Regions from separate parts of the Paenibacillus sp. GYB006 genome, predicted to be linked through region 1. Evidence: riboswitches for the same ligand, from Rfam matches in the RefSeq annotation. Region 1 holds a riboswitch; each other region holds the start of a gene.

Region 1 (10,016 bases):
GTCAGCCGAAGACAAATGAAAAAGCTTCCTATTTCCGAGACTATATTCGAAACGTAGTTGTTAAGGATCTGGGGATTGATTCAGCCAAATTAGAACATGGCGGTCTTAACATATACACCACCCTAGATATGCAGATGCAAGAAGCTGCTGAAGAAGCGATCGCTAACGGAATGGATAATGAAAGTGATCTTGAAGTAGGTTTGGTATCCATTGATCCGAGAAATGGATATGTGAAGGCCATGGTGGGAGGAACAGACTATAACTCCAGTCAGTACAACCATGCACTGGCGGATAATAGGCAGCCTGCATCTTCTTTTAAACCGATTATGTACTTGGCAGCCATTTCATCAAAACAGATGACAGCTATCTCACAATTCGATAGTAAACCGACTGTGTTCAAGTACGATAATGATCGTAAAACGTATGAGCCAAAAAACTTTGGCGATAAATATCTTGGACCCATTGATATGAGAAAAGCGATTGCCGTCTCTGATAATATTTATGCGGTGAGTACTCTTATGCAAATCGGAACGGACCCTATTATTGAAATGGCGAAAAAACTGGGGATTACGAGTTCACTTGATCCCGTACCATCGCTGGCGCTGGGTACATCGCCTGTCAGTCCTTTTGAGATGGCTTCCGCTTATTCAGTTCTTGCTAATGAGGGACTTCGAAATGCCCCTATAGCCGTGCTGAAAATTACGGACGCAGCAGACCGAATTGTATACAAAGTGCCGGAACAGACACCCGAACAAGTGGTAGACACTGCTTCTGCTTATGTAGTAACAAGTCTGCTTGAAAGTGTCTTTGATACAGGGGGAACAGCTCACCGGGTAGCAGATAAGATCAAGAGACCGGTTGCCGGAAAAACAGGCACCACAAGCTCAGATGCTTGGCTTGTAGGCTATACACCGGAATTATCAACAGCGGTATGGGTAGGATATGATAATAATCAGGAGATTACTACTTCTGAAAGCCGAAGAGCCGCTCCTATTTTTGCAGAGTATATGGAAAAAGCACTCGAAAATGTTCCACCGAAAATATTCCCGGTTCCTGAAGAAGTGGTTAGCGTCTATATCGACCCTTCTACCGGAAAACTTGCCGGGGAAAACTGCGAAAGCCGTAGACTTGAAGTGTTTGTCCGCGGTACAGAGCCTACGGAATACTGCGATGAACACGAAGCAGAACCGGGTTCAAACGGAGAAGAAGAAATTCAAAATGACCGAGATGATTCTTGGTGGAATCACTTCAAACGTTGGTGGACGAATTAAAGATCAATCGGGCTGTTCATTATTACAATATAAAGAGGGTTTCGGCTAAACGCCGAAACCCTCTTTTTTTGTTACCATTTAGTTCGTCTCTAATGCCTGTTTGAGCTCATCTGGAGCTGCATTCCACCAGTTTTCATTATGAGAAATAAGCAGATGCTTTAATGCTGCCTTATCTTCATTTCCTAGCTCATCTAACATGATACGACGCTTCATTGCATAATCCATTTTGTTTACATGGTCAGCGAGAATCTTCCAGCCGCGTTTTGCTTCCGTATCGATCAACATCTCACATGCTGTTGCTCCGGCATACATCTGACCTTCCGCAGTGCGATCTACCGCTACCCATACTAACCACACTTGCCGGCCATTCGGTACATCTGCTTTTTCCGTAGAAAATTTAATGCCGCGTTCTACCTTACTCTTTGCATGCATCGCACCAATATCAATGGTGGCAACGCCTCCATCAATGATAACAGGAGAAACATTATTCAAATCAATCGAACCTGAACCGAAACCTTTATGCTTACTCTTGCTATTCACAATATTTAAGGCAATCTGCTTCTTGCCAATTTGTCCGTTTTGCTCCATTTTTATGGCCTCCAAAAGTTGATACCAATATTTTAACTAATATTTCTCCGCTTGCAAACATATACATGCCTTAGATGCTTGTCAAGTGGGAGGTATTTAACGTATGACCCCAGTTCGCGCGAAAATTATTCTATCCTCTGTTCTTGCTATTTGTGTTCTCGGCGGCACACTGCTGCTCAGTTTAAGCCAAGCTCCATCTACGCAATCTGCCCTTGCGCCGATACCGGGCAATATAAATGCCCCAGTGCCTGCGCCCACAGAGGGAATTGTACAGACACCGCTTGCCGAGGTGCTTAGTGACCGAGTAGTTGAATATCACATTGATGTTCAACTAACAGAAGACCATGTCCTTAAAGGTACTTCTACCTTGACATGGACTCATCCAGGTAAAAAAACGGTGAGCGAGCTTTATTTTCATTTGTACCCCAATGCATTTGCCTCAGATGAGACAACCTTTATGAAAGAATCAGGAGGCAAACTCAGAGGAGATGCGATGCCGAAAGATGGTTACGGCTCTATGAAACTTACGGAAATTAAAACACCAGACGGTCTTTCTCTCCTCCATCGCATTCAATATGTACAACCCGATGACGGAAATATACATGATAAGAGTCTGGTCAAGGTCCGTTTGCCCAAGCCTGTAAAAGGGGGAGAATCCATCACCCTCCATATGTCCTTTGAAGTTGATATGCCCCGGATCTTTGCCCGGATGGGGACAGCAGATAACTTCGTTATGGCAGGCCAATGGTTTCCCAAACTAAGTGTCTATGAACCAGTCGGAACACGCAACCGAAAGACTGAAGGCTGGAATTTACATCAATATCACGGTAATTCCGAATTTTACTCAGACTTTGGGATTTATAGTGTACGCATCGCGGTACCTGCTAATTATACCGTAGCAGCAACCGGTTTCCCAACCAAACCTTATTATAAACAGAACGATCAGCGTATTTATCAATTCTATGCTGATGATGTTCATGACTTTGCTTGGGCCGCTTCCCCCGACTTTGTGGTTGTAGAAGAACCATTCTCTGCACCAAATGTACCTGGAGTCCGAATTAAGCTTTTTCTAGACCCTGCTCATGCTGATCTTAAAGATCGCTACTTGTATGCAGCTAAATCGGCACTATCCAATTTTAGCAAATGGTACGGTAAGTACCCGTATTCCACATTATCCATCGTAGTGCCTCCCAAAGCAGGAAATGGAGCCGGCGGAATGGAGTATCCTACCTTGATTACCGCCTTTGGCGCAGATGAAACATCGCCTGGTTATGAGCTGGAGCGAACCGTCATTCATGAAATTGGACATCAGTACTTCTATGGCATGATCGCAAGTAATGAATTTGAAGAAGCATGGCTTGATGAGGCCTTCACCTCCTATGCTGAGGAACGCTTAATGGAACAAGAATACGGTCTTTCACCCAACATCCCTTTGCAGTCTGGTTATATTACCTCTCCTGCCTCCCTCACGCAGGAAGCATGGAAATATGATTCGCAGCAGCATTATGCAGAAAATGTATACACTCGCGGCAAACTCATCTTGCGAGCCATTGAGCAGCAAATCGGCATCAAAAAAATGGACAAAGTAATGTCTGCCTATGCTGCCAAGTACCGTTTTAAACATCCAACGACGAAAGATTTCCAGACCGTTGTAGAACAAGTCACCCGCAAATCATGGGCTACTTTCTTTGATCAATATGTATACAGCAACATGATGGCTGACTTTGCCGTAGACTCGATTCAAGTTAAGGATCAAAGCACAGAAACGGAATCGAACTATATCTCAACTGTAAAATTGACTAAGAAAGCAGGAGACTACGCCGAAATCCCAGTAGTGTTTGCCTTTAAAGACGGTCATATGATTCGCAAGGAATGGGACGGCAAGGATGCAAATATTATCTACAATCTTACGTATAAGGAACCTATAGAATGGGTCATGGTAGACCCTTCCTACTCGATCGCCATTGAGAACAAGCATATTAATAACTATATGAGCGCTGAAGTAGAAGAAGAAATACAGACTCGGTTTAATATCAGTATTACGAAACTGATTGAAACCCTGCTTGGAAGTCTGTCATGGTGAGGTGGAGTCGATGAAAGTTTATGTATCAGAAGGATTCAAATCTATGAGAGAGCATTATTTTGTCGTATTGTTTCTTTTTATATACCAGCTGGTCTGGGGAATGTTTCTTTATAAGATTGTTTCTTCTGCTGTGGTTCCTCTGTTGATGCGCTATCCGGATCCTCCGCCTCATGAGCTCAGTAAGGTGCTGTTTTGGATGGAAGGTCAGCTTAGTTTATCGGTAAGCCCGCTAGTTCATCAGTACGCCTGGCTGCTATTCCTTATGTTCCTCATTCGAATGCTAATGACCCCGCTCATTCGGGCAGGTTTACTTCACAGTCTGCATGAACAAGGGAATACAGCAAAAGGTCTGGCTTTCTTTCAGGGCATTAAGAAACACTGGAAAAAAACATCTCTTCTTTATTTTATAGAAATCATCCTATTACTCATCCCTGCTTACTGGATTGTTCCTGTTATTCTCCCTAATCTTATTACAGCTATTTATAATCTGCCTGTTCTTACCAAAATCATTCCTTACCTTCTCTTGTGGATGATCTACGGCTATGCGATAAAGCAGCTGCTGCTTTACTGTCAGATTGGACTCATTGGAAAACGCAGCGGCTCTGTATCGATATGGATCTGTATCCGGTATGCCGTTCCCGTCACCTTGGTCTCCCTTTTGCTCGGCTTCATTACGCTAGCCATATTTGGTTCATTCACAGCTGTCTCCTTAATTTGGACGGGACTTCTAGCTCTGATTCTACAGCAATCCTATCATCTCATTCGATCCATTATGAATGTGTGGAAAATCAGCGCTCACTTCAGTCTCTGGAATTCAAAAACCAGCTCTGATAACTCCTGAAGTTAGCATGAATTACTTCTTACAAAAAGATAAGCCTAGCTCATTATCGTATGAGTCAGGCTTATTTTGTATTTTTTCCCTGAAAACGATTGCCAAATTTACACATATTCTGTTACAATAAGCCCAGAACATGTTGTGACAACTTTGTAATCTATTGTAACTAAATTGATCAAGCTTTTATTACATAATCATTTGATTGTTTTATGAATTGGAAATACATACGTCTTCACAGGTACATATCATCAGATACGCCAAATTCCTGGTACCTGGGAAGCGGGGGAACCATATTACGGGTGAATTGATCTCGCAACAGAGTGGTCATAGGGGAACCTTCTACCGAATCCTTAAGCTAACCTCGCAGGCATTGGAAGGAGTTTATTTTTTTGAAAAAGACATTAACTGCTGCAGCGCTAAGCCTAGCAATCGCATTATCCATTGGAACAGGGAGTGCATTTGCTGACTCCAAGATGGACAAGGTAATTGAAAGCGTTCAGGGAACAGATTATAAATACGGTGGAACTACACTTAGTGGTTTTGATTGTTCTGGTTTCACGATGTATGTATTCGAGAAGCTTGGGATCGAATTGCCAAGACAATCCGGTTCACAATTCAACATGGGTAAAGAAGTCTCTCTTTCTGATATTAGAACGGGCGATCTTGTATTCTTTAACACCAGCGGTAAAGGGGTATCCCATGTAGGAATTTTTGTTGGAGACGGTAAGTTTGCACATGCTTCTTCCTCTAAAGGTGTGACCATCAGTAAGCTTGACGAAAACTATTATGCAAAGCGTTATGTAGGTGCAAAGCGAATTATGAGTACAGAACAATTTGAAACAGCTACTATTGAGTAGTATTACAATATCATTACCCTAAGAACTCGACCTTGACTACTTTTTTTTAAAAAGTAATGAGGTTCGAGTTTTTTGTTTTCCCTACTACACACCATCGCTTGCCTTGCCTCTCTCTTACCCTGTAGAGTGTTAGGAAAGATAAATTTCAGATAAAGGAGTGATCCTATGACACAGGCGACCCCTATTTTCCGAGTCATGCCGATGACCGAAGAGCAAGCTGCGGAGATTAGTACCTGGAAGTACGACCCTCCCTATAATATATACGGCTGGCTGCCTTGGGATCAGATGAAAGCTTTAGAGATTGAGTTTGGAGACCCCGTGCTAAGAGCACAGCAATATGTATCTGTAGTAAGGGATCAAGAGATGCCTGCGCTATGCGGTTTTGCTCAACTTTTTCCTATGGAAGGAGTCACTCGCCTTGGTTTAGGTATGCGGCCCTCTTTGTGTGGCAATGGTTACGGCCAAGCCTTTGTGTCTTCTGTTGTACATGAGGCTCGAAAAAGGAATTCAAGCCATGTCATTGACTTGGAGGTGCTCACCTGGAATACGAGAGCCATCCGAGCATATGAAAAAGCCGGGTTTGTTATTGATGACACGTATGAGCGGCTGACCCCGGAAGGAACTCAATTGTTCCATTGCATGCTTTACAAAAAAACATGTCATATTTAGCTTTGTTTACTTATTCTCGCTTTTGTTTAAATATTTACCATAAAATACTATGAACCTGAAGCCGGAACCATTATAATGAAATAAGGAATGTACATAGTAGGAGGACACTACAAATGAAGAAATGGATCATGAGCGGTTTGTTTTTCTTCGCTTGCGCTTTTGCCCTCGTGTTAATGTTTACGGTAGAAGGAAGAGAACAAGAGATGGCAGAAGAAGCCGGACCCGTTATGCCCCAGGTAACTCTGGACGCTGCAAGTGCTGAGGAAAAAGCTAAAGGAAGCTGTATCTCTTGTCATGGAAACCAGCTTGAAGGAGGCGTAGGTCCTTCCTTGCAAAAAGTGGGTGCTGAATCCAATGCCGAGCAGCTTTATAAAACGATTAGTAAGGGTAAAGGCGGAGGCAAAATGCCTGCTTTTGAAGGACAACTTTCAGATGAAGAAATTGCCAACCTTGCTCTTTGGCTATCCGAGAAAAAGTGAACGAACAAAAACACGCCTTATCTTCTCCCTTCAGAGAGACGATAAGGCGTCTTTTCATTACACTTGCATCATTCTGTTGTATGCTTCGTTATATTGCTGAGCCTCTTTAATATCAATAGCAGTGATGCCACCAACGTCCCAGGAAGTAAGTCTTAATGTGACTACTTTATGGTCAATCGTAATGAAAGGGTGATGATTAAACGCTTCGGAGATCAAACCTACTTCATCCACAAAAGCTATGCCTTTCATAAAGTTGGTGAATATAAATTTGCGAACAATCCACCGACCTTCCTCGTACTCCCAACCTTCGAGTTTATCGAGATGAGCTTCTACTTCCTCTTGCGTAAAGACCATCGTTCAATCTAACCTCCCCTAATCAAAAAACGTATCCATATCAGCATGCCCGGTGCCTTTGTAGATACTCTAGCTTGTGGCTTAAATAGTATGCCCTACTGCACAAGCCTATCACTGGAAAATAGGAAGCCGTTCGCTTCCCGAACGGCTTTATTCGTGTTCCATCTTATCACGGAAGGAATGTTAAATCCAGTTGTAACCTGTTCCTTTAAATGAGGGATACAAAGTCGAGTTCATCATCCCCGATAAGAATATTTAGGCGATGGAGTTCCTGATCATGAATAACAACCCCGCTGCCAACGCTAATCATTTTCTCAGATCCCAATGCGTAGAATAGATCCTCTGCAAGTGCTTCATCTACTTCCAAACGATCTTTTTCCCCCAGTCTCGCCCAATCTTCTTCCTCCATCTCGAAAAAGATATACCGATCCGGTATTTTTCCAAGAGCCTGTATTAAATCTTGCAAAATATCATTATACTCGCGTCCATGTTTTACACCCATTTGAATGTTCACTCCATTTCCATATCGTAGTTCTATTATACCGAAAATAAACCTTCATAAAAACGAATCACATGTCGATAAATAAAATAAATGAGCCGGATGTCTCAATGAAAGGATTCAGATTAAATCTCACGGACGAGGTGTATCATGGAAATTTCAACTATTATCGGATTAATCTTGGGAATCATCGCTCTTGTATTTGGTATGATCCTAAAGGGAGCACCAATTATCAACTTGGTAAATAACCCTGCGGCTTACCTTATCATTTTTGGCGGTACCATTGCCACGATATTCATGGCATTTCCCATGTCTGAAGTCAAAAAAATACCGAAGCTGTTCAAAATTGTCTTCACAAAACCTAAACTTATCGACAAAGTTTCTTTGATTAGTATGTTTGTCGAGTGGGCTTCCATAACTAGACGTGAAGGTCTACTTGCTTTGGAGTCGAAAGTAGAAGAAATTGATGATGATTTCCTTCGCGGCGGTATGCGAATGATTATTGATGGTAATGATCAGGAATTTGTACGCGACGTACTTATGGAAGATATTCATGCAACCGAAGATCGGCATAAAGTAGGTGCTCTTATTTTCTCACAAGCAGGCATGTATGCTCCAACTCTCGGTGTGCTCGGAGCAGTAGTTGGTTTAATAGCAGCTCTGGCTGATCTGAGCGATATGGATAAGTTGTCTCATGCCATCGCAGCTGCTTTTATCGCTACCTTGCTCGGTATTTTCTCAGGTTATGTGCTTTGGCATCCCATTGCTAACAAACTGAAGCGTATGTCTAAACTGGAATCAGAGGTCAAACTAATGATGGTGGAGGGTCTCCTTTCCATCCAATCAGGTGTTTCTACCATTGCAATTAATCAAAAATTATCTGTATTTCTGACACCGCGTGAACGCGCTGAACTTGCTAACAAGGAGGGAGGAACAGGTGAAAAAGAGTAATAAACGCCACGAAGAACACGAAGAACATGCAGACGAAAGCTGGCTCTTGCCTTATTCAGATCTCATGACACTCTTATTGGCCTTATTCATCACCTTGTTCTCCATGAGTTCCGTAGATGCTAAGAAGTTCGAAGAGATGTCTCAGGCACTTAGCAGTGCCCTTAACGGAGGTACAGGGGTTCTAGAACATTCCTCCTCTTACGATGCTGGCTCTGGTGCGGATCTTGGTAAAAACAAGAGCCCTTCCAGTAATCCAAATACGGCGACAGATGCTGCACTTGCTAAAAAGGAGCAAGAAGATCTAGAAAGATTAAAAAAGCAGCTCGATGATTATATTGACAAAAACGGTCTTACTAATCAGCTTGATACGAAACTCAATCAATCCCAGCTTATGATTACCATCGCTGATAATGCTCTGTTTGCATCAGGAGCTGCAGATGTGAAACCAGAGGCAAAAGTGCTTGCCAAAAATATCTCCCGAATGCTTGAACAATTTCCCTCTTATGATGTCATTGTTACCGGCCATACAGATAATATGCCTATTAACAATTATAAGTACACAGATAACTGGGATTTGAGCAGTGACCGTGCATTGAACTTCTTGAAAATCATACTTCAAAATTCTAAATTGGATCCTTCCAAATTCACCCCAAGCGGATATGGCGAGTATCATCCGGTTGAGTCGAACGCTACGGCGGAAGGTCGCGCAAAAAACAGAAGAGTTGAAATCTCCATCATTCGTAAATATAACGGAGAAACAAAAACAACAAATGTACAATAAATAAAGATTTGAAATAAAAAGAAGCTGTGAAAATATCACAGCTTCTTTATTTATAGGATTAAAGCAGACGATAGTTGAGCATACGGCCAAGCTCTGTCTTTTCGTCTGGCGTTAAATCGCGCCAAGAACCTTTTTTTAGAGAACCCAGCTGAATATTCATGATACGAATTCTTTGTAGATGCTGCACTTCGTAACCAAAAGCACTACACATCCGCCGAATCTGACGATTCTTTCCTTCCGTCAGTATGATTCGGAAAGTACGTTCTGAGATACGTGTAACCGTACAAGGAAGAGTTTTCTCTCCGAGAATTTTAACCCCAGTAGACATTCCTCTTATGAATGATTCGGTTATCGGCCGATTTACAGTTACAATGTATTCTTTCTCATGTCTGCCTTCGGATCGTAATATCTTGTTTACTATATCTCCGTCATTCGTTAGCAGAATTAGTCCTTCAGAGTCCTTATCTAGTCTGCCAATAGGGAATATTCTTTCCTTATGGCCCACAAAATCGACGATATTTCCTTCGATATGCTGTTCGGTAGTACTTGTAATTCCAACCGGCTTGTTAAGGGCGATATAGACTGTATTCTTCTCTTCCTTCAAAGGCTTGCCGTCAACCAGTACCTCATCGCCCTCTTCTGCTTGGCT
Region 2 (10,016 bases), on a different contig from region 1:
TAATGAAATCTTATATTGGATAGTATAGAATAAGAACGTATGTTCTGTTAATTGCTAATAACCAATTATTCTATCCATAGCTAGGAAGTGAAAAGGATGACGGTGCCATCCACCCCTCCCGCTCCATCTGAAGCGGATCATTTGCTAATTAAAAAGTATCTCATCTACACATTAATGCTAGACGTTCTCGAACAAGATATTGATTCGATAAGGCAGGTTTCTCTGTACATGCCTGAGGTATACATAATGCGTCTCTCCAAGCTTCAATCCGAGGTTACCGTGTCCCTGACGAACCTTCGTTCAGACATGCGCACCCGCGGGATCCGGGTATATGAAGAGTCGAAACAAAAGGAAGGCATGGAAGCACTTTATTTATGCAGAGGATATCGGCGGCGCCTGTTTCTTCTATGGACCTTTGCTAAAACAGAGGTAAAAAAAGAAATGAGTGCGTATCTTGGTATAGATCTGTCTACATGTTCAGAAAGTTAAAGAGAGAGTTCATTCCGCCTTTTTTATGTCCTTCACAAAGAACTCACTTTATTACATATCATTACACTTTATAGAATTTCATGTCATAATAATAGGAACATGATAGTAAAGGGGATGATAGGCATGAATTCTAGACAGACAACACCCTCGAAACATATGAATCGGTTAGTTGCTCAGCATGTTACAGATCTCATCGGAGATACGCCGGCTGTAAAGTTACAGCGTATTCCAAGTTCCGAACATGCTGAAGTTTATGTAAAGCTCGAGTATTTTAACCCCAGTGGAAGTGTGAAAGACCGTGCTGCCTTCAATCTGATCAGACAAGCAGAGCTTGACGGACTACTTCTGCCTGGCTCAACCATTATTGAACCGACGAGTGGAAATACGGGGATTGGCCTAGCGATGAATGCGGCAGCCAAAGGATACAAAGCCATCCTTGTCATGCCCGATAATATGAGCAAGGAACGCATTCAAATACTGAAAGCATATGGCGCAGATGTGGTGCTCACTCCGGCTTCAGAACGGATGCCTGGCGCAATTCGTAAAGCACATGAGCTAAAAAAAAGCATTCCTCACAGCTTTATCCCGCAGCAATTTGAGAACAGTGCAAACCCTGATGCACACCGGACTACGACTGCACTTGAAATCCTTACCCAAATGGAAGGAAGACTCGATGCCTTTGTTGCCACTTCTGGCACAGGAGGAACGATTACAGGGACAGGTGAGGTTCTGCGTGAACATCTTCCGAGTATAAAAATCTATGCGGTAGAACCCGCAGGTTCTCCCGTTCTATCCGGCGGTAAACCAGGTCCCCATCAGCTAGTTGGCACAAGTCCAGGCTTTATTCCTCCGATCGTGAATACAGACGTTTGGAATGAAATCATCCAGGTGAAGGATGAGGAGGCTCTCCACACGATGCGGCAACTGGCCTCGCAGGAAGGGTTGCTATTGGGACCATCTTCAGGAGCATCCGCGTGGGCCGCTTTGCAAATTGCAAAACGTCTAGGACCTGGGCATAAAGTGCTTTGTATCGCTCCAGATACAGGCGAAAGATATTTAAGTATGGGCATGTTCTAACGTTTCGTCTGTATCTCTTCCTATTCATCACAAGAATAAGGATAATAAAAGACCTGTTATGATCCGGTTCAAGTCTACGTTATGACTTGAACTGGGTACAAAACAGGTCTTTTTTAGGTTATTTCTATTTTCTTTAGAATAAGATCTCGAACTACAGTGATTCTACTGAGAGTTTAGCTCCAGGTGGCAAGACGGCTTCCACTCGCTCTCTCACATTGGAATTAGACAGAATTTCCGCATCTAGTATAGCAGCAATCCCTTCATCTGTTGAAGAACGAATGAGTCTTCCGAGTCCTTGACGCAGACGAAGCAGCATGTACGGCAGGTCTACTTCTTCATATGCTGAATCAGCAGCTTCCCGTTTAGCCATAAATACAGGATCCTCCGGCGGGTAAGGAAGTGACCAAATCATAACATTAGAGAGCGAAGGTCCTGGCACATCCAGTCCTTCCCATAGACTAGCCGCACAAAGCACGCTTTCCTCGGTATTCTGGAATTCCGCAATCAAGCTGCTGATCTCCCGGTCGCCTTCATAAAGCATCTTATAGGATGCAAAGTAAGGATGATGGGAAGCTGCTTTTTTAAACTCACGAAGTTCATTCATGGTTTTAAACAACAATAAAGCTCGTCCATCGGTACGCTTGATCAGCTTGGCAGCCATCGCCAGTTTCTTCGCTGCAGCAACTTCCATTCGCATATCTTCTTCTCCAAGGAGTTCACTTGGGGCGATCAGTTTCATCTGCTTCTCGTAATCGTATGGAGAATTTACAGAGAAAGATAAATAATCACTGATACCAAGGCTGCTTGCTACATAATCAAACGACCCATCGACCGAAAGGGTTGCGGAAGAAAATACGATCGGCATTTGTAGTCCAAATACCCGTTCCTCTAATACTTCTTTGACCGTTTGCGGCATAATGGCAAGTGTCGCTGCCCCGTCCTCATTTTCTTCTGCCCAGCAAATATAATGAGCTGGATCGCGGAACAGATGGAGTGCCGTTTGAATCATTTCCAAATGTTCTTCGACAATACGCAATTTATATTCATCTAGTGTATGAAGTCCACTTTCAAATACAAGCTCTTCATCAATCGCTTCAATCGTACTCTTCCAGCGATTCAGTTCACTAAGCAGTTTATCATCGATGCGGACGCGTTTTCGGTCGGAACCAGGTATGGCTGTACTTTGCTCTGCAACCAGTTCAAAGACAAGCTGACTCTGGTCAATAGAATCTTCAATCCGCAGTGCGAGTGTCTCCCGAATCTCTCCATCCAACAGCCGAGTAACAATCTCTTCATAAGCACTATGTTTCAGCTTATAACTAAGAGCATGCTGTGCAGCAGATTCAAGTAGATGTCCTTCGTCGAATACAACCGAACTATGTTCAGGAAGCAGCGGAAGCTGACCCTCTCTTTTTCTTCCTTCATAGGTCCATACATGCTCCATGTAATAATCGTGGGAACAGATAATAATGTCTGTCGCCTTGCGGTAATAATCACGAGATAGTGTCATGCCGCAGCGATGTCTTTTATCACATACAAAACAGTCCTGAAAAGTATCCCAGTTGATCTTATTCCACTGTTCATCATTTAGATTCGGGTATTCCTTACGATCTCCATAGGGGTAAAAAGATTGCATGGTGCCCGGTGAATGGACAAAATCAGGAAGTGTTTCATATACGTCTTCAATGACAGCTGCATCTTCATCCTGAAGACGGACACTGTCTATTTTTTTGAGACAGAGGTATTGGTCCGGAGATTTTCCAAGCCGCGCATCAATCTGTAGATCCAAATAACGGGCAAGCTTAGCAATATCCCCTTCTTGCTTAACAAGCTGCTCAATGAGCGACTCATCTGCACAGGCAATGACTGCCGGTTTGCGTGTATACCTTGCATAGTTTACTGCATACAGCAGATACACGAGTGTTTTCCCCGTACCTACTCCTGCTTCAGCAAAAATGGTTTTCTTATTGGCATAGGCTCTTTCCAGTTGGTAAGCCATAAATATTTGTTCATCACGGATATCAAATCCATGTTCAGGTAATACATCATAAAAAACGTCCGCTACCCAGTCGCCGACCTGCTTGACGAATGGTTCTGACGGATCATAGGAGAAAGGATATCGCTCCATGGTTACGCCTCCAACACTATCAAATTCTTATTAGGCAAACTCCAATTATCTCACGAATAAAAAGTTTTAGCAACCTCTCCTTTCTTACCAAGTCTATCTTATTTCAGTCCTTTCTCATGCATAAAAAAACCATGGTAACGCCATTCTACATTTATGAGAATTATCAGATTCCACCTTTTTATTAAAAGAAATGAGGTGTACATCATGACTTCCTGGATCATTCGTTCCGAACTCCCTTCAGATTTCCATGCGATTGCGGAACTGCATGCCCTAGCTTTTGCCTATAACTTTGGGATGGGAGAAGCCGCTCTTGTCAGTGCCCTTCGTACACGGAAAACTTTCGATTCCGAACTCTCCCTAGTCTGCATAAAGAACGATCAAGTCATCGGTCATATTCTGTTTACCCCGCAAGAAGTACAAATAGAAGGAAACAAGGTAAAAAATCTAATCCTGGCTCCTTTATCCGTTCATCCTGATTATCAAAAACTTGGTATTGGTTCAGCTTTAATTACAGAAGGATTACATCGTGCTCAGCAGAAGGGATATGAATTATCCATTGTACTGGGCCACCCGCATTTCTATAGCCGATTTGGCTTTAGAAGCAACGCATGGATGGACGAAAAAGTAAAAATCCCGCTGGAAACGATCTTTGTAACCGAAACAGAACCCTTCCTTCGGGAGCGGCGTGTAGAGTCTAGTGATCTTCCTAAACTATATGACATGTGGGAAACCACTTATGGCCATTCTTCTTTTTCAATCCTTCCGGGACATTCACTGCTCGATTGGATTAGCCCGTCTAACACAATACGCGCATCCTCCATTCTGATCGGTGAAGAACTAGCAGGTTATATACGCTATAGCGAGAGAGACCCTAATTCTATTATTATGTTACTTGCGCGTGACAGAGAAGCTTTTGTCTATATAACATGCTATTTAAAAGGGAAGCTAAACCCGCTTCAGAACACCCACCTGCTTCTTCCTGTTTCTTCTTTATCTTCGCTTCTTAGGCAGCTGGATTGGGTTTATGATATTACACAGAAAACATATGCCGAATATATGGTCTTCGTACTGAATGGACCGTCACGTTCTAGTTTACTTTCCTACTTTAAAGACATTCATAAAGGGATTAAAACTAGAGGATCTCTGATCTGGCCAACTGAATTTGAGCTTTGTTAAAACGCCGTGTATGTGAAAGGCGGGTCTTTTTGGCAGACGAAAAAACCCGGTTATTAAAGCCAGGCTTTTTAAAAGCTTCTATATATAGCACATTTACATTCTCAGCATAATCTTCCCTGTCTCCGAAAGATCATATCCAGAAATCATACTAAGCTCATGACGAAATGCATCCGAACGAAGGATATCAAGCACGGTTTGGATGAGTACCGTATTCTCCGGTTGATCCAATAAGACAAGATCATAACGTTCTTTAATAAGCGGAATAAATTCAACTCCCGCTACAACAGATGCTGCTTTCATAGATCCTACCCCAACATCTGCTTCACCAGAGGCAACTTTTGCTGCTACAGCGAAATGACTGGTTTCTTCATTCTCATATCCTTGAATCGTCCCTCTATCCAAACCATGGATACGAAGTTGTTCATCTACAAGAACTCTAGCCCCTGCCCCTTTCTCGCGGTTTACGAATCGAAGCCCCGGTTTAGTAAGATCAGTCCATCCCTGTAACTGATGCGGATTGCCTGGTGCTACATATAATCCAGCCCACCGGCTCATCAGATTAACAACAAGATAGGAAGACCCAACTAAGAGCTTACGAATATAGGGAATATTGTATTCTCCTGTATCTCCATCAAGTAAATGAGTGCTGACGATATCCGACTTCCCTTGATACATAGAGATAAGACTGTCCAGACTTCCCACATAGGAACGCAGTGGTCTTAAAAAGGGTGAATGTTTCTCCAGATAGCTCGACAGAATATCCAGACTCAAGTCTTGGCCCGTAATAACCACTTGTCTTACTCCGCTATTCTCGGAGGCTACATAGAGTTCCCGTTTCCCCATATCATGAGCTGGCTTCGCAACAAAATCTTTGGAAGCCTGTTTGTAAGCCTCCAGATCGGCATGGTCTATTCGCATTTGTTTGCCGACTTTATAAGCGGGTAACTTTCCTTTTTTTATTAAATCATACACGGTCAGTTTGGATATTTTTAAAAGCTTCGCTATTTCCTCTGTTGTATAAGATACATTATCATTCACCTGCAATACCCCCATACAAATCTATACCCGTCATTGTATCATAATCTATTCACAATTTAGCATTGCCATCCTATCTATCATCAATATAATATATTAATTATATCTATATATAATCAATTATAACGAAAAGGTGGTTGTTATGTTCAAATTGAATAAGGTTAGTTATGTTTGTTTTAGTTTTCTCTTCATGATGTTTCTAGCAGCATGCGGTAGTACAAGCAGTACACCGGGCTCTACTTTTACGCCTACAGAGCAAGAATCACAGCAATCTACTCCAGAATCATCCTCTACACAGGCTGAGGTCACTGAGCTTACCATTTCAGCTGCAGCGAGCTTAACGGATGCGCTCGAAGAAATACAGCCGATCTTTGAGGCAAATCATCCGGAAATCCAGCTTACTTTTAATTTTGGTAGTTCCGGCGCGCTGCAGCAGCAAATTGAACAAGGTGCTCCCGTTGATCTCTTTCTGTCAGCTGCGGAGAAGAATATGCAAGCACTGATTGACAACAATCAGATCATGGAAGGATACTCTGAAACTTTGCTGACAAACGAACTTGTGCTTGTATCCGCAAATGACAGTGAGATCGATATAACATCTGAGGTTGATCTAACGAAACCGGAAGTAAAGATTGTAGCCATCGGTATTCCGGAAAGCGTTCCTGCGGGCAGTTATGCCAAAGAAGCACTCGAAGGACTTGGGCTATATGATAAACTGCTTCCAAAGGTTATACAGGCCAAGGATGTCCGTCAAGTATTACAGTACGTTGAAACTGGTAATGCTGACGCAGGTTTCGTATATAAAACGGATGCCATTCTTTCTAAAGTCAACATTGTACATACGGTTGATCCAGAGCTTTACACACCTATCCATTATCCAGTCGGCATTACTGGGGCAAGTAAACATAAAGAGGAGGCCAAAGTATTCTATGAATTCCTCAAATCTGATGAGGCCAAGACCATATTTCAGAAGTACGGGTTTAAAGGCCTTTAGTTTGCGGTGCCTATGATTGACTGGAATTTATTTTGGGCACCCGTACGATTGTCACTGATTATCGCATTGCTCTCAAGCATGGTAACGATCATTGTAGGAAGCTTACTCGCAAAATGGATGTCCAGGAAAACATTCCGCGGTAAGCTTTTTCTCGAGACTGCATTCATGCTGCCCATTGTACTGCCCCCTACCGTTGTTGGATTTTTGTTACTTGTTCTTTTTGGCAGAAACAGCTTCGTCGGTTCAGTAATTGAGCGTATATTTAATGCTCCACTTCTATTTACATGGTGGGCAGCCGTTATTGCTTCGATTGTTGTTTCTTTTCCTCTTGTCTATCAGACGATGAAAGTTGGATTTTCGTCCGTTGATAGGGAGCTTGAAGCAGCTGGACGTTCCATCGGTGCAAATGAATGGCAAGTCTTTCGTTATATTACACTTCCTCTTGTATGGCCTTCTCTTATGACCGCCTATATACTTGGATTCGCCCGTTCACTTGGGGAATTTGGGGCTACACTCATGATTGCAGGCAATATCCCAGGAAAAACGCAGACTGTACCCACTGCTATATATATTGCTGTAGACAGCGGTAATACAACCATGGCTTGGGTGTGGACCGTCTCTATTATTGTTATTTCTTTCCTCCTTTTACTAATAACAGGCCGTAATAAAACGACATAAAATGATAACATCTTTGTAATGATCAGCCCAACAACCCGTTAATTCTAAAAATACGGGTTGTTTTTTTGGTATATTCTTACCAACTAACTAGAAAATAAAGGATATTATATGAAATAATAGATAAATATTTTGTAATAAAAATAAGAAAATTAATAATTTTGGTTACAATATTGTAACCAAAAAAGGTGTTTCAGTTCTTTAGATTAGTGATAAAATACCCCTTTTAAAGGAACTTAACCTCTCTACATAAGTATATAACTAAAAATTCTGCCAAGTTTTAGTGTGCAAAAGGTGAATCGCTGGTTACAAAATTGTAACATTCAACGCTTTTTTTATTATATATTAGTTACAGTTGATTAATATTAATAAAGCCGAATCTACTACTTAGTACGGGGGACGATTTACATACTTGGGGTGAATGGATGATGAAGATCCTAGAGTACCTTCTACTCAAACCCGTCAACTAACCTCGGAGGCTAATGGAGGAATAAATAATAATGATGAAATTTGGTAAATGTATGTTGTTAACTACTCTGCTTGGAGCAGGCTTAGTACTCGGAAATTCGCAAGTGGATGCATCTTCTTCAAGTTCAAATAGTGTAAATGTACAACTTAATGATAGTCTTGTTAATTTTGAAGATGCTTCTCCTTTTCTAGATAATAACGATAGAACGCAAGTTCCATTACGTAAACTTGCAGAAGAAATGAATTATACCGTAAGTTCTTCTAAATCAGGTTCAACTACAACGGTTACTATTAAAAAGAATGGAACCACGATTAAAATTAAAACAGGTTCTACAACAGCAACAGTCAATGGAAAAAGTGTAAGTCTTGATACTCAAGTATTTATTCGCGATAGCCGTACATACGTTCCACTTCGTTTTGTATCCGAAGCCATGGGAAGTGAAGTTGTTTGGAAAAAGAGCTACTCTCTTGTTATGGTAAGTACTACAGGTAAAACATATAGCCCGATTCTTGTAGGGAATGATCATGTAAAAGGAACGAGTATTGTTCAAGAAGCTACAAAATATATAGGTACACCTTATGTATATGGAGGCTCTACTCCAAGCGGATTTGACTGCTCTGGTTTCGTGAAATATGTTTTTGAGAAACACAATGTATCCCTTCCGCGTACAGCAGCTTCCATGTATAAGACAGGAACTTCTGTATCAAAGAGTAATCTGAAGCAAGGCGATCTTGTTTTCTTTAATACAACAGGTTCTGTCTCTCATGTTGGCATTTACGTTGGAAACAATAGTTTCATTTCTGCCACTACTTCCAGTGGTATTAAAATCGACAGCTTGAGTAACACTTACTGGGGTCCTAAATATGTAGGAGCAAAAAGTGTACTCTAATATCATAGATTAGAATGATAAGAAGACATTCACTCCGCGTGTTGGAGATGAATGTCTTCTTTTTGTCTTGTAAGATTTCTTATGGTGACTTTGAGTTATAGCGTGAGCAGGATCAGAGCCGAGAAAAATGAACGTCAGGCCATACGTAGAATGTTCACCAATGTCTACGTCAGTGTGGTTCACGAGTATATTGTTTTGATGGAGTATATTGTCCATCGGGTACATGAATGTACCACAGGCCGCACAAGGACACAGAACCAAGGTTTGTTGTTGTCTAACCATTCGCGTTCCTCTACTCTTCTCGAGGCACTAACTATAGTCAAAAAAGGTACGGCTCCTCAACTGTTTTGAGGAGCCGTACCTTTTCTTTATAAGAAGACTTTTAAGCAGTCTCCTTTAAGAACATCTTTTTTTGACTTCAATATTATAAATTCCTATTTTGTGAATACATGATTCCCTATTGTTTTTATAATAGGACGCGCTTTACTCCAAGCCGATGTAGCAATCTTAGGATTATAATAATAGAGCGCTCCCCCTGTTGGATCTTCGCCATTCAGCGCACGCTTCGCTGCTACATAAGCAGATGAATTAGGAGTGAGGTTATACTGGCCGTCATCCACCGCAGTAAACTGTCTAGGATGAAGGATAACATCTTTTATAGAACTTGGGAACTGATTAGACTGGACCCGGTTAAGGATGACAGCAGCTACCGCCACCTGTCCTTTTAATGATTCGCCCCTCGCTTCACCATTTACGGCTTTAGCCAAAGCATTCAGTGTAGTTCCTGCGGCAGGCACCTTAGCCTTCAAAGCGGATATCGTTCGTTTGCCTGCCTTTCCGTCTACAGCAAGACCACTCCGCTTCTGGAAGGTTTGAACGGCTTTCTCTGTTTGCGATCCATAGTATCCGGTTACGCCAGCAGACAAGTAGCCTAGCGTTCGGAGTCTCTCTTGCAGCTCTACAACTTCAGAGTGCTGAGTTCCTTTTTGAAGAAGCATTGCACTGGCCGGGGAAGCCGCTCCTACTGTACCTATTGCTATCGATCCGCTTAAAAGCAAACCTGCTGTGATTTTTTTCCATTTTT
Region 3 (10,016 bases), on a different contig from region 1:
CATCGGGCGATTGTAAGCGAAGGAACGATGATTGAAGATTACTCTGTTGTTGGGGGTAATGGAGACCAGGAAGATGAAATTTTACTAATTGATCAGACATATCGACAACATACGTATGGACTTAGCTAAATATGAGTGAGGACGGTGACCTAGTATGCAACATCTCATGGGTGTAGTGAACCTGGATCAAGAGCTCGAGTTAATGAATGAATTAACATATTTTCGTTGTGGTGCTGCCGTTCCTTTTGCGGGTAGGTATCGTTTGATCGATTTTGTTTTGTCCAATTTAATGCATTCTAACATTCATCATACCGCGCTGTTTGTACGCCGAAAGTATCGGTCGCTGCTGGATCATTTGGGGCAGGGGGCTCCATGGGACCTAGATCGCAAACACGGGGGTCTCTTTATACTTCCGCCAGACTGGAATGATCCTACGGACCGTTCCAAAGGCGATCTGCAACATTTTCATAATAATCGTGATTATTTTCTTCGAGCCAAAGGTACCCATATTATTCATACCGGCAGTCAGCATATTTACTCCATGGATTACCGGGAAATGTATCAGTTTCATATCTCTCAGCAAGCCGATGTCACTCTTCTTTATAAAAAAGTAGATGAGATCCTTCCTGAACATGAGTCCTGTGTACGGGTCGATGTGGACGGTGTAAAAGTTACGGGAATTCATCAAGAAGGTGATCATCCTAATATATATCTCGGTGCTTTTATTATGGAAAAACAATTGTTTCTGAAATTAGTAGATCATTGTATTGCGCATGGTCAAGATTACTTCTTCCGTGATGGAATCCAAGATAATTTGCATAACTTAAACATTGCTGGTTTTGCTTTTGATGGATACCATACCGTTATTAACTCGGTAGAAAGTTATTATCGCAATAGTATGGATCTACTTAATCAAGAACAATATCAACGTTTGTTCAAACAATATGAGATCCATACCAAAATCAAATATGAACCACCGACTAGGTTTCTCGAGAATGCGGAAGTAAGCAACTCTTTGATTGCGAATGGTTGTATTATTGGAGGGCAGGTCGAGAACAGTATTATTTTTAGAGGAGTCAAAGTTCACAAAGGGGCTCAAATTCGAAATTCGATCATCATGCAGAAATGTGTAATTGAGGAGAATACAGTGCTGGAGAATGTAATCCTTGATAAAGATGTACATTTAACGGCAGATTGCACACTGATCGGTGATGCCAAGCAGCCTTATGTCATTGCCAAAAGCAGCCAAATTTAAATCAGGAAAAAAGGTCAGAGGAGTAATTCTCTGACCTTTCTTCATATGTTCAAATTCTGAAGTTTCATAATCGTGGTGGCAGTTTATATGTATACTATAAGTCGGCCTTTTTCGCTGCTGATGAACTAAGTACACGCTTAGCACCATAATATTTTGAACTCCAATAACCCTTATTAATGGGTGTAATGGCGATACCTTTAGAGGAGGTAGCGGAGACAAAATTGTTATCGCTTAGGTATATTCCAACATGCGAAATGCCTTTACCGCTTGTATTAAAGAATACAAGATCGCCTTTGGTTAGAGCGGATTTCTTAACTGATGTGCCTTTTTTGTATTGTTGTTTCGAACTGTGAGGTAAAGTTACACCTAATTTTTTGTATACATAACGAGTAAACCCAGAGCAATCAAACCCTGTGAGTGTAGTACCGCCGTATTTATAAGGAACACCAACTGTGTTATTTACTGTGGTAGAAAGTACAGAAGCGGAAGCTTGCCCGAGTCCTGCGGTGAATAGTAATGATAGTCCTAATGCTGCTGATGCGAGTTTCTTTTTCAAAATGTAATACTCCTTCCAATGCCTGCGAGGTTAGCTAAGGATTCGGTTGAAGGTACCCTATGATCACTCTGTTTCGAGATCAATTCACCCATGGTAGGCGGGTCCCCCGCTTCTTAGGTGCGTAAGAATTCGGCGGTTATCGTGATTGCACCTTGTATATTCATGTTAATGATAACAATTAGTTACAACAATGATTACGAAAATGTTACTTTCTCTACAACGAATTTTAACATTGGGCGAATGAATTATCAACCTGATTTTACTAATTTCGTTATCTTTTTCTCGAATTTATTTCACCTTTGTGAACATGAGTGTTGTTTATCCCTTATTAACAGAAATATGATAGATATATGAATACTGACTAATTTACTAAAAAAGACGATAAAAGAGGCCCAGCTGCTTAAAATAATGCAGCTGGGCCTTTCGATTTTTTTATTCATCGTGCTCAGTAAAGACAATTTCATAGACATTAGATACCACTTCAAAGGAGTGTATACGGTCATTAAAGTTATAAGTGCAAAGGGCCTGGATCGTGTCAGAAAACACATATTCATCCCGTTCCCGCGCAGGTCTAAAGAGTGGAAACACTTGCACATGAAGTGTGTAGATTATTTGGACTAATTCCCCAGGCTGAATATCTGTAATTTGCACGGTCTGCTGCTCCATCTCAAGCACGGTTAGCTCACGTTTATGATCAGACCACTGAATAGAGCCATTTAGAATGGTAGACACACCTGGAGCAGGTAAGGGCAGCAACAAATCTGCTTTCGTATTTCCTGAATTCCGAATAGTTATCTCAAATAGAATATCGTCACCTGGCTCCACATATTTCGGTGATGTGAGAACATGAAGCAGTATGCGCGGAGCATAGAAAAAAACAGGAGTAAGAGCTAGCGTTGTCAGTTGAACCGACCTTCCATCATTGATTCGAAATGTGTATGTCAGCCGTGAACGGTTAACCCATTCTTCAGTAGGAACAATGGAGTTAGGGATCACAGAAACTTTCGATTCAAAAGTGATATATATGCTGGAGTGTGGAATTAAAGTGCCTAAAGGAAGTCCCGTCGCTAAAGAAACCTCAGGTCGTAGAATCCCGTTTACTTTTACTGTACCCGGAACCAGGTTGAGCTCTGGGGCTTGAAGTAAGTCATAGACTGCCTCTACGGGAATCTCTCCTTCATTTTGGATAAGTACTTCATAAGTAACTGTATCCTCATAGGTTACTTGAACAGGCGTTATCTTTACGGAAATTGTTAATACCGGTAACAAATAAGAGATAGACACCGGGTTTGAACGAATTGTAATTTCTTCTCCCTGATTGAGATAAAGTAACGTTGCAACACTCGTAAGAGGAGTCGAAGTTGTCCTTTTCTCTATTCTCACCTGATACGATATTTGGGTCGTTGAGTTTGCAGCAACAACAGGTATTGTAATACCTGCGAATGGATCAAGATCAGGAGCGAGGAGACCATCAATCACCACACTGCCCGGAACAAATGCCACCTCGTCATCCGACAATAAGGTGCTAACTACGGCATTTCTGATATCTTCTCTTCCTGTATTCGTGATTTGTATAAAAAAAGTAATGATATCTCCCTCAAAAGTCTGATTCGTATTGGCATAATAGTAAATGGATAATTGAGAGGGAGATACGAATAAGGTGACAGGATTAGAGATGAGCTCTTTTGTAATGAGACGACCATCCATCGCTTGGAATGTAAAGCTTGCTGTGGCCACGTTGGTAAGAGTTAAAGAATCAGGAATGCTGCTTATAATGATCTGGAACTGAATCGTAACTTTCTGGTTGATCGGCAAGATCCCAATTTGCAGACCCTCTTGCGGATTGGCGCCTGGTACAGGAACACCATCTTTCAAGAGGCTGTTGGGAATAAAGGAGGTGCCCTCCGGAAGTGTATCGATTAGCGTAACTTCCGCAGGGGCATTCCCTGTATTCTCTATTTCAAGCTGATACATAACGATGCTGTCGAGTGTCACTTGTTCCATAGAGGCACTTTTTTTGAGTGTGAGAATAGCACCTGTTAGCGGTATAGATACCATATTGGAATAAGACACACCTTCAAAACGGCCTGATGCAAAACGGACAGAAGATTGATTGTTTACTACATAATTCCTTCTATTCTGCGAATTCATATCGTAACGACCTGTACTTGGAATGTAATTGTTGAGAAAGCTCCCTCCTGAATGGTCCCAACCGTAACTCCAGTATTTGGATTGGCGTTAGGTCTAACGTTTCCATCCACAATTACACTTTCAGGAACAAATTCAGTACCGGCAGGTACGGGGTCTACCATAACGACATTCTCCACTTCTACGATTCCGTTATTGGTAATAACTACGGTATAAGTGATGGTATCGCCAACAACAGCATCTCCTGTGGAGGTCGTCTTTACAACCGTTACATTTGGTGATGAGACAGGAATCACGAGCGGGTTAGAACTAAAATTGCCGCCGAGCAATCGACCATCAGGGGGTGCGTAAGTAAATGTTCCAAATGCTTGATTGATCAGTTGTTGTAATTCTGGAAGCGTGTCAACGATGATCTGTAAAGTTACGGTGATATTGATATTCGATCCGGGAGCTACACTACCAACAGGAATCCCTGTTTCCGGATTCACCCCGGGCTGAGGAACTCCATTGATGAGTACACTATTTGGAACCAAAACGGCTCCATCAGGTAAGTCATCCGTTAAAGTTACAATTCCCGGTAAATTGCCTGTGTTCGTCAAATTTAAGAAATAGGTTACGGTATCGCCTACGGTCACGTTTGACGAGTCGGCTGTTTTGAGTAATTGAAAAATGGGCTGGTAGATCGGGATGCTCACTGTGTTGGAATAGGAAGCACCTGTAAAAGCACCGGAGGTAAAACTGACGGATGAACGGTTTTGAATGGTGTAAGGAGCACTTGGCAGCGTATTCACTCTCACGTCAAAAGTTACGGTCATTGCATTCCCTGGTGCAATCGTGCCTAGATTAATCCCGCCCGCTGGGTTTGCGTCTATTCGGGAATTTCCATCAACGGTAACACTTCCGGGTACAAAAGTACTTTCAGCTGCTAAAATATCGGACAATACAGCATTATTCACATTCGCAATTCCGTTATTCGTAACAATGACACGATACGTATAGGTGTCACCAACGACTGCGGTTGCTACAGAGGCTGATTTCACGAGTGTAATATTTGGGGAGGAAACAGGTATTTGCAATAAATTACTGGCAAAAGAACCATTCAGTGTTCTACCATCAGGCAACGTATAAGTGAAGGTTGTAGTCGCTTGATTACTTAATTGTTGACTGACCGGTAACGTATTAATGACGACGGAGAACAAAACGGTGGCTGTAGATGATATAACACCGACGGACATACCTGTTGCAGGATTTGCTCCGGGAACTGGAGCGCCATTCACAATGACACTGTTCGGAATAAGTGTTGTACCTTCAGGAATGAGATCGGTTAGAACGACGCTGCCGCCATAATTACCTGTATTCGTATACGTAATCGAATAAACTACGGTATCTCCGACCGTTGCATTAATGGTATTTGCTGTTTTAACAGCTGACAAAATAGGGCTGTATACCGGCGTGCTCACGGTATTTGAGAATGTACTGCCTGAAAATGTACCCGAAGTAAAGGTTACGATTGCGCGATTTTCAATTTGCGACAAAGAGGTCGTAGGTATTGAGTTGATACGATATTGAAAAGTAACGTTGACCGTAGACCCTGGAGTTATACTTCCGATTGTCACTCCTGTAGAAGGATTGGCGGTGGGGCGCTGGGTTCCGTCTACATATACGCTTCCGCTGACAAAGGAGGTTGCTGCGGGAAGCGCATCGGTAATGATCACATTATTCACGGTCTCGATTCCACTGTTTCCAATGGTTACGGTATACGTATTGACGTCCCCAACAGTAAGTGCCGTTAATGAAGATATTTTAACTGCTGTCACATTAGGAGCAGAAACAGTAACTATAGACACGTTAGAAGACACATTTCCGCCGAGCGTTCTACCTGATGGCAATGTATAAGAGTAACTGACAAAGGATTGATTACTCAAGAACTGCGGACTCGGAAGCGTATCGATGACGACAGAAAAGGTAATTGTACTGGAGGTCCCTGGGGTAATACTACTCGATACAATGCCTAGAGAAGGGTCGGATCCAGGTGATGGAAGTCCGTTGATTAATACACTATTTGGAACAAAAGAGGTGCCAGCAGGGATCGTATCTGTTAGATTGATGCTTGCACCAAAATTACCTGTGTTACTTACCGTAATACTGTAAGTGAGTGTATCACCAACAGTAGCATTGATTTTGCTTGCAGATTTGACAGCTGTAAGAACGGGGTTATATACAGGAATGATTGGTGCATTAGAGAAGGTTGTACCTGCAAACACTCCAGATGTAAAACTCACAGATGCGGAACTACTGATTTCAGGTGGAGTTGGTACGGAATCAACCCTTACATTATATGTGACTGTAGCAGAAGCTGAGGCTGCAATTCCGCCTAAACTAATCCCACCCGTTGGATTAGCAGTTGGATTCGGACCGCCATTAATTGTGACGCTACCAGGAATGAATGACGTCCCTGTTATTGGATCTGACAAAAGCACATTTTGCACATCTTCAATACCAAGATTAGTAACCGTTACGGTAAACGTGATAATATCACCTACGGAAACATCAGCAAGTGAACTTGTTTTGGTAACGAGTACATTTGGTGAGGATACAGGGAAACTAACCGTGTTGGATAAAGCGGTTCCTGTTAATGTCCGATTATCAGGAGTGGTAAACGTAAAGGTAGACGAAGCTTGATTCGTAATGAACTGTGGTGATGGAAGCGATGTAATCGTAACGGAAAAAGAGAGGACTGAAGTTGCACCGGCTGCAATTATTCCTGTACTGACTCCATCAATGATGGAAACGCCAGGTATGGAAATTCCATTAACAAGAACACTGTTTGGAGTAAAGGTAGTTCCTGCAGGGATGGTATCTGAAACGATAAGTGCAGCGGGTAGATTTCCAGAGTTTGCAGCCGTTATTGTATATACCACAGTATCGCCTACGGTTGCATTGTTTGTATCCGCTGTTTTGGTGAGTGAAATTTGCGGTTGAGTGATTGGAATCTGTGTTTGATTTGATGTTGATGTGCCTGAAAAAACACCTGATGTAAAACTAACCGTTGATTGGTTATTAATCTGTGAAGGTACAGCCATGGTTACATTCACCTCAAATGTAACGACAGCACTTGCCCCTGGGGCTAGACTGCCGATTGGAATGCCGGTTAGAGGCGATCGATTTGGAGCAAGGACTCCACCGATCAGCACACTCCCGGGTACAAAAGAAACGTTCTGCGGTAATCCATCGCTGAGTATGACATTGGTGATCGAAGAGGGACCACGATTAGTAATCGTGGTAGTGTAGGTAACTCTATCACCTACTACAGCTAAAGCGGTAGAAGTGGTTGTGACCACCGATACATTTGGAGCAGATACCTGAATTACAACACTGTTAGATGTAGTGCTTCCAGACAGTACACGGCCAGAAGGAGTTTGATAATAGTACAAAGCAGTTGCCTGATTCAGGATTTTCTGCGAGGCAGGCAGTGAATTTATCGTTACGAGGAAAGTAACAACGGTCATTCCACCTGCAGGTACATCCGAAATCAAAAAACCACTCACTGGGTTGGCGCCTGGAGCAGGCACACCTCCAATTACCACACTATTGGTCACAAAGCTGACTTCGGGAGGTAATACATCACTCAATGTTAGAGAGCTAACTGTATTACCCGAATTGCTGATTTGAATCGTATAAGTCAGTGTGTCTCCAGCTGTAGCCAGCGTTGTATTCGTACTTTTCACAAGGGAAATCGCAGCGTTATAGACAGGAATCGTCACTGTATTTGATGTGGAGGAGCCCGTGAATGATCCGCTTGTAAATGCAGCAGTAGCTTGATTTGCAATCGCTCCAGAAGCAGGTAAAGAAATGACTTTTAGCTGATAAGTTATCAAGGCAGAGGATTGAGCCCCAAGTGGACCAATCGCAATCCCGCTAGAGGGTACTGCGGTACTTGCAGCAACTCCATTAATACGAACTGAACTGGTTACAAAGGAGGTGCCTTCGGGCGTGAGATCAGCTAAAATAATGGAGCTGACGGTTCCAGATCCGGTGTTACTTACTGTAATACTGTAAGTGATGATATCATCTATCGCGGCTTCAGTCGTATTTGCTATTTTATCCAAACTAATATTGGGGGCTGACACAGGGATGGATACGGTATTAGAAGTAAGAAAACCACTTTGTGTGCGGCCACTAGGTAATGTATATACGTAATTGATCGTTGCCGTATTCGTGATGGTTTGCGGCGTTGGCAAAGAAATGACCTCAAGCTGGAAAGTGACCGTGCTTGTGACATTCACACCAAGCGTGCCAATGGAGAATCCAAGTGCAGGATTTGCTGTAGGAATTGGTACCCCATTTAGTGTCACACTTCCTGTAACAAAGCTTGTTCCAGGTGGTATGTTGTCTGTAATTTGAACTTGAGCTCCTATGTTTCCTGTATTCGTAAGCTGTAGTGTAACTTCAAGTAGATTACCAATGGCAGTACTTGTAGCGTTAAAGCTTTTTAAGGCGGAAATATTAGGCGCGTATATAGGCGTAGAAACAATATTAGATACAACGTTTCCTGTAAAACTGCCTGAACCATATGAGATACTCGATTGATTCGAAATCTGACTTGTCGAAGGGACTGAAGTTACAAGCGCTTGAAAAGATACAGTAGTTGTTCTCCCGCTCTGCAAGCTTCCTATGGAAATACTATTGGCGGGATTTGCATTAGGTCGAATAACACCATCCACAGTAAAACTTCCCGCAATAAAGTTTGTGCCTGCGGGGCTGGCATCTGTGAAAACGATATTTTGTAGAGTGGTCAGACCATTGTTTGTAATAACGGAAGTATATGTGATCGTTTCTCCTACGGATGTATCTGTTACATTTGCTGTTTTTATAACGCTCACATTCGGCGTGGTTACTGGGATCGATAAGGTGTTAGATAAGGCAGACCCACTGATTGTTCTTCCATCAGGTGGCTGAAACGTATAAGAAATACTTCCTTGATTAACTAGAGTGGGCGGTGCAGGGAGTGAGTTAACAAGAACTTGGAAAGTAACGTTTGTTGTACTGCCGAGAGCTAGAGCACCTATATTCACACCAGTAGCAGGATTTGCTCCGGAAATCACTGTTCCATTCACTCGAAAGCTGCCAGGAACAAATGTTGTACCCGCAGGAATGACATCGCGATAATTTACAGCGGCTCCTATATTTCCCGTGTTAGCTATGGTTGCCGTATAAGTCACCGTATCTCCTACCGTGGCATTTGTTGTGTCTGCTGACTTAACTATAGTGAATAGTGGATCATAAACTGGTATCGATAAGTTATTGGAGGGGATGACACCTGATATCGTCGCGCCTCCGGCAACACTCTGGAAAGTAAATGCAGTATTAGCGGAACTAGAGATGGTCTGGTTGGTTGGAATAGAGCTGACTGTGGCTCTGTATGTAATGGTTACTGAACTGCCCAAGTTCAACGTTCCGATGGGTACACCGCTAAGTATATCGTAGGTTGGTCTTGATGTTCCTCCAACAACCACACTTCCAGGTACGAAGGTAATGCCAGAAGGAAGGACATCCGTTAATACGACACTTGCAGCATTAGCTGTTCCGGTATTCGATACAACAACGGTGTAGGTATAGGTGTCTCCTAAGACTAACCCTGTTGCAGAAGCACTTTTGACGACATTAATAGAAGGAGAATTGATATTGATCTGAATGGCATTCGCGTTAATAATGTACACATCACCGGAAGTGGTGAGGTTCAGTACTGCAGAAGACTGATTATTGATTAGTCTTGCCGAAATATCAACATTTGTAATATCCCAGCCCTGTCTGCCGCCTATGATATTCGTTCCAGGTGCACCATTTGTTTGATTTAATGTTCCGAATGTCCCTGTTGTATTAATAAGTCCAGCATCATTGTTAATTTGGGATGCGAAGAAATTATTAGCAAAGTTATTTGGCCCTGATAGAGAAACAAGTGTAGCAGAAGTCGGTCCAAACTGGGCAGAGTCTCCCGTCCGGTTGGCATCTCCTTCCTGTGCACTGAATAAAGCGCGACCCCCAAGCGGTCCTGAA

The links. Region 1 has a riboswitch for cyclic di-AMP ahead of PV403_RS22785 (C40 family peptidase). Riboswitches for the same ligand answer to the same signal wherever they lie in the genome.
Region 2: another riboswitch for cyclic di-AMP. It lies ahead of PV403_RS16790 (C40 family peptidase); the one in region 1 lies ahead of PV403_RS22785 (C40 family peptidase).
Region 3: another riboswitch for cyclic di-AMP. It lies ahead of PV403_RS20360 (C40 family peptidase); the one in region 1 lies ahead of PV403_RS22785 (C40 family peptidase).

Annotation. Positions count from the first base shown of each region.
Region 1 is NZ_JARBDA010000021.1:24,853-34,868, forward strand. It holds gene PV403_RS22765 (transglycosylase domain-containing protein) at 1-1,271, shown strand, start outside; gene PV403_RS22770 (YwhD family protein) at 1,350-1,859, opposite strand; gene PV403_RS22775 (M1 family metallopeptidase) at 1,963-3,942, shown strand; gene PV403_RS22780 (hypothetical protein) at 3,953-4,783, shown strand; cyclic di-AMP (ydaO/yuaA leader) riboswitch at 5,023-5,162, shown strand; gene PV403_RS22785 (C40 family peptidase) at 5,167-5,634, shown strand; gene PV403_RS22790 (GNAT family N-acetyltransferase) at 5,800-6,303, shown strand; gene PV403_RS22795 (c-type cytochrome) at 6,417-6,782, shown strand; gene PV403_RS22800 (4a-hydroxytetrahydrobiopterin dehydratase) at 6,840-7,136, opposite strand; gene PV403_RS22805 (hypothetical protein) at 7,345-7,638, opposite strand; gene motA (flagellar motor stator protein MotA) at 7,786-8,586, shown strand; gene PV403_RS22815 (flagellar motor protein MotB) at 8,573-9,367, shown strand; gene rluF (23S rRNA pseudouridine(2604) synthase RluF) at 9,426-10,016, opposite strand, start outside.
Region 2 is NZ_JARBDA010000007.1:107,944-117,959, forward strand. It holds gene PV403_RS16755 (hypothetical protein) at 97-489, shown strand; gene cysK (cysteine synthase A) at 646-1,566, shown strand; gene PV403_RS16765 (ATP-dependent DNA helicase) at 1,718-3,694, opposite strand; gene PV403_RS16770 (GNAT family N-acetyltransferase) at 3,899-4,870, shown strand; gene PV403_RS16775 (substrate-binding domain-containing protein) at 4,964-5,908, opposite strand; gene modA (molybdate ABC transporter substrate-binding protein) at 6,048-6,899, shown strand; gene modB (molybdate ABC transporter permease subunit) at 6,912-7,577, shown strand; cyclic di-AMP (ydaO/yuaA leader) riboswitch at 7,937-8,070, shown strand; gene PV403_RS16790 (C40 family peptidase) at 8,075-8,932, shown strand; gene PV403_RS16795 (cell wall hydrolase) at 9,367-10,016, opposite strand, start outside.
Region 3 is NZ_JARBDA010000013.1:55,392-65,407, forward strand. It holds gene PV403_RS20350 (glucose-1-phosphate adenylyltransferase) at 1-129, shown strand, start outside; gene glgD (glucose-1-phosphate adenylyltransferase subunit GlgD) at 155-1,255, shown strand; gene PV403_RS20360 (C40 family peptidase) at 1,350-1,811, opposite strand; cyclic di-AMP (ydaO/yuaA leader) riboswitch at 1,816-1,956, opposite strand; gene PV403_RS20365 (DUF11 domain-containing protein) at 2,244-3,962, opposite strand; gene PV403_RS20370 (DUF7507 domain-containing protein) at 3,959-10,016, opposite strand, start outside.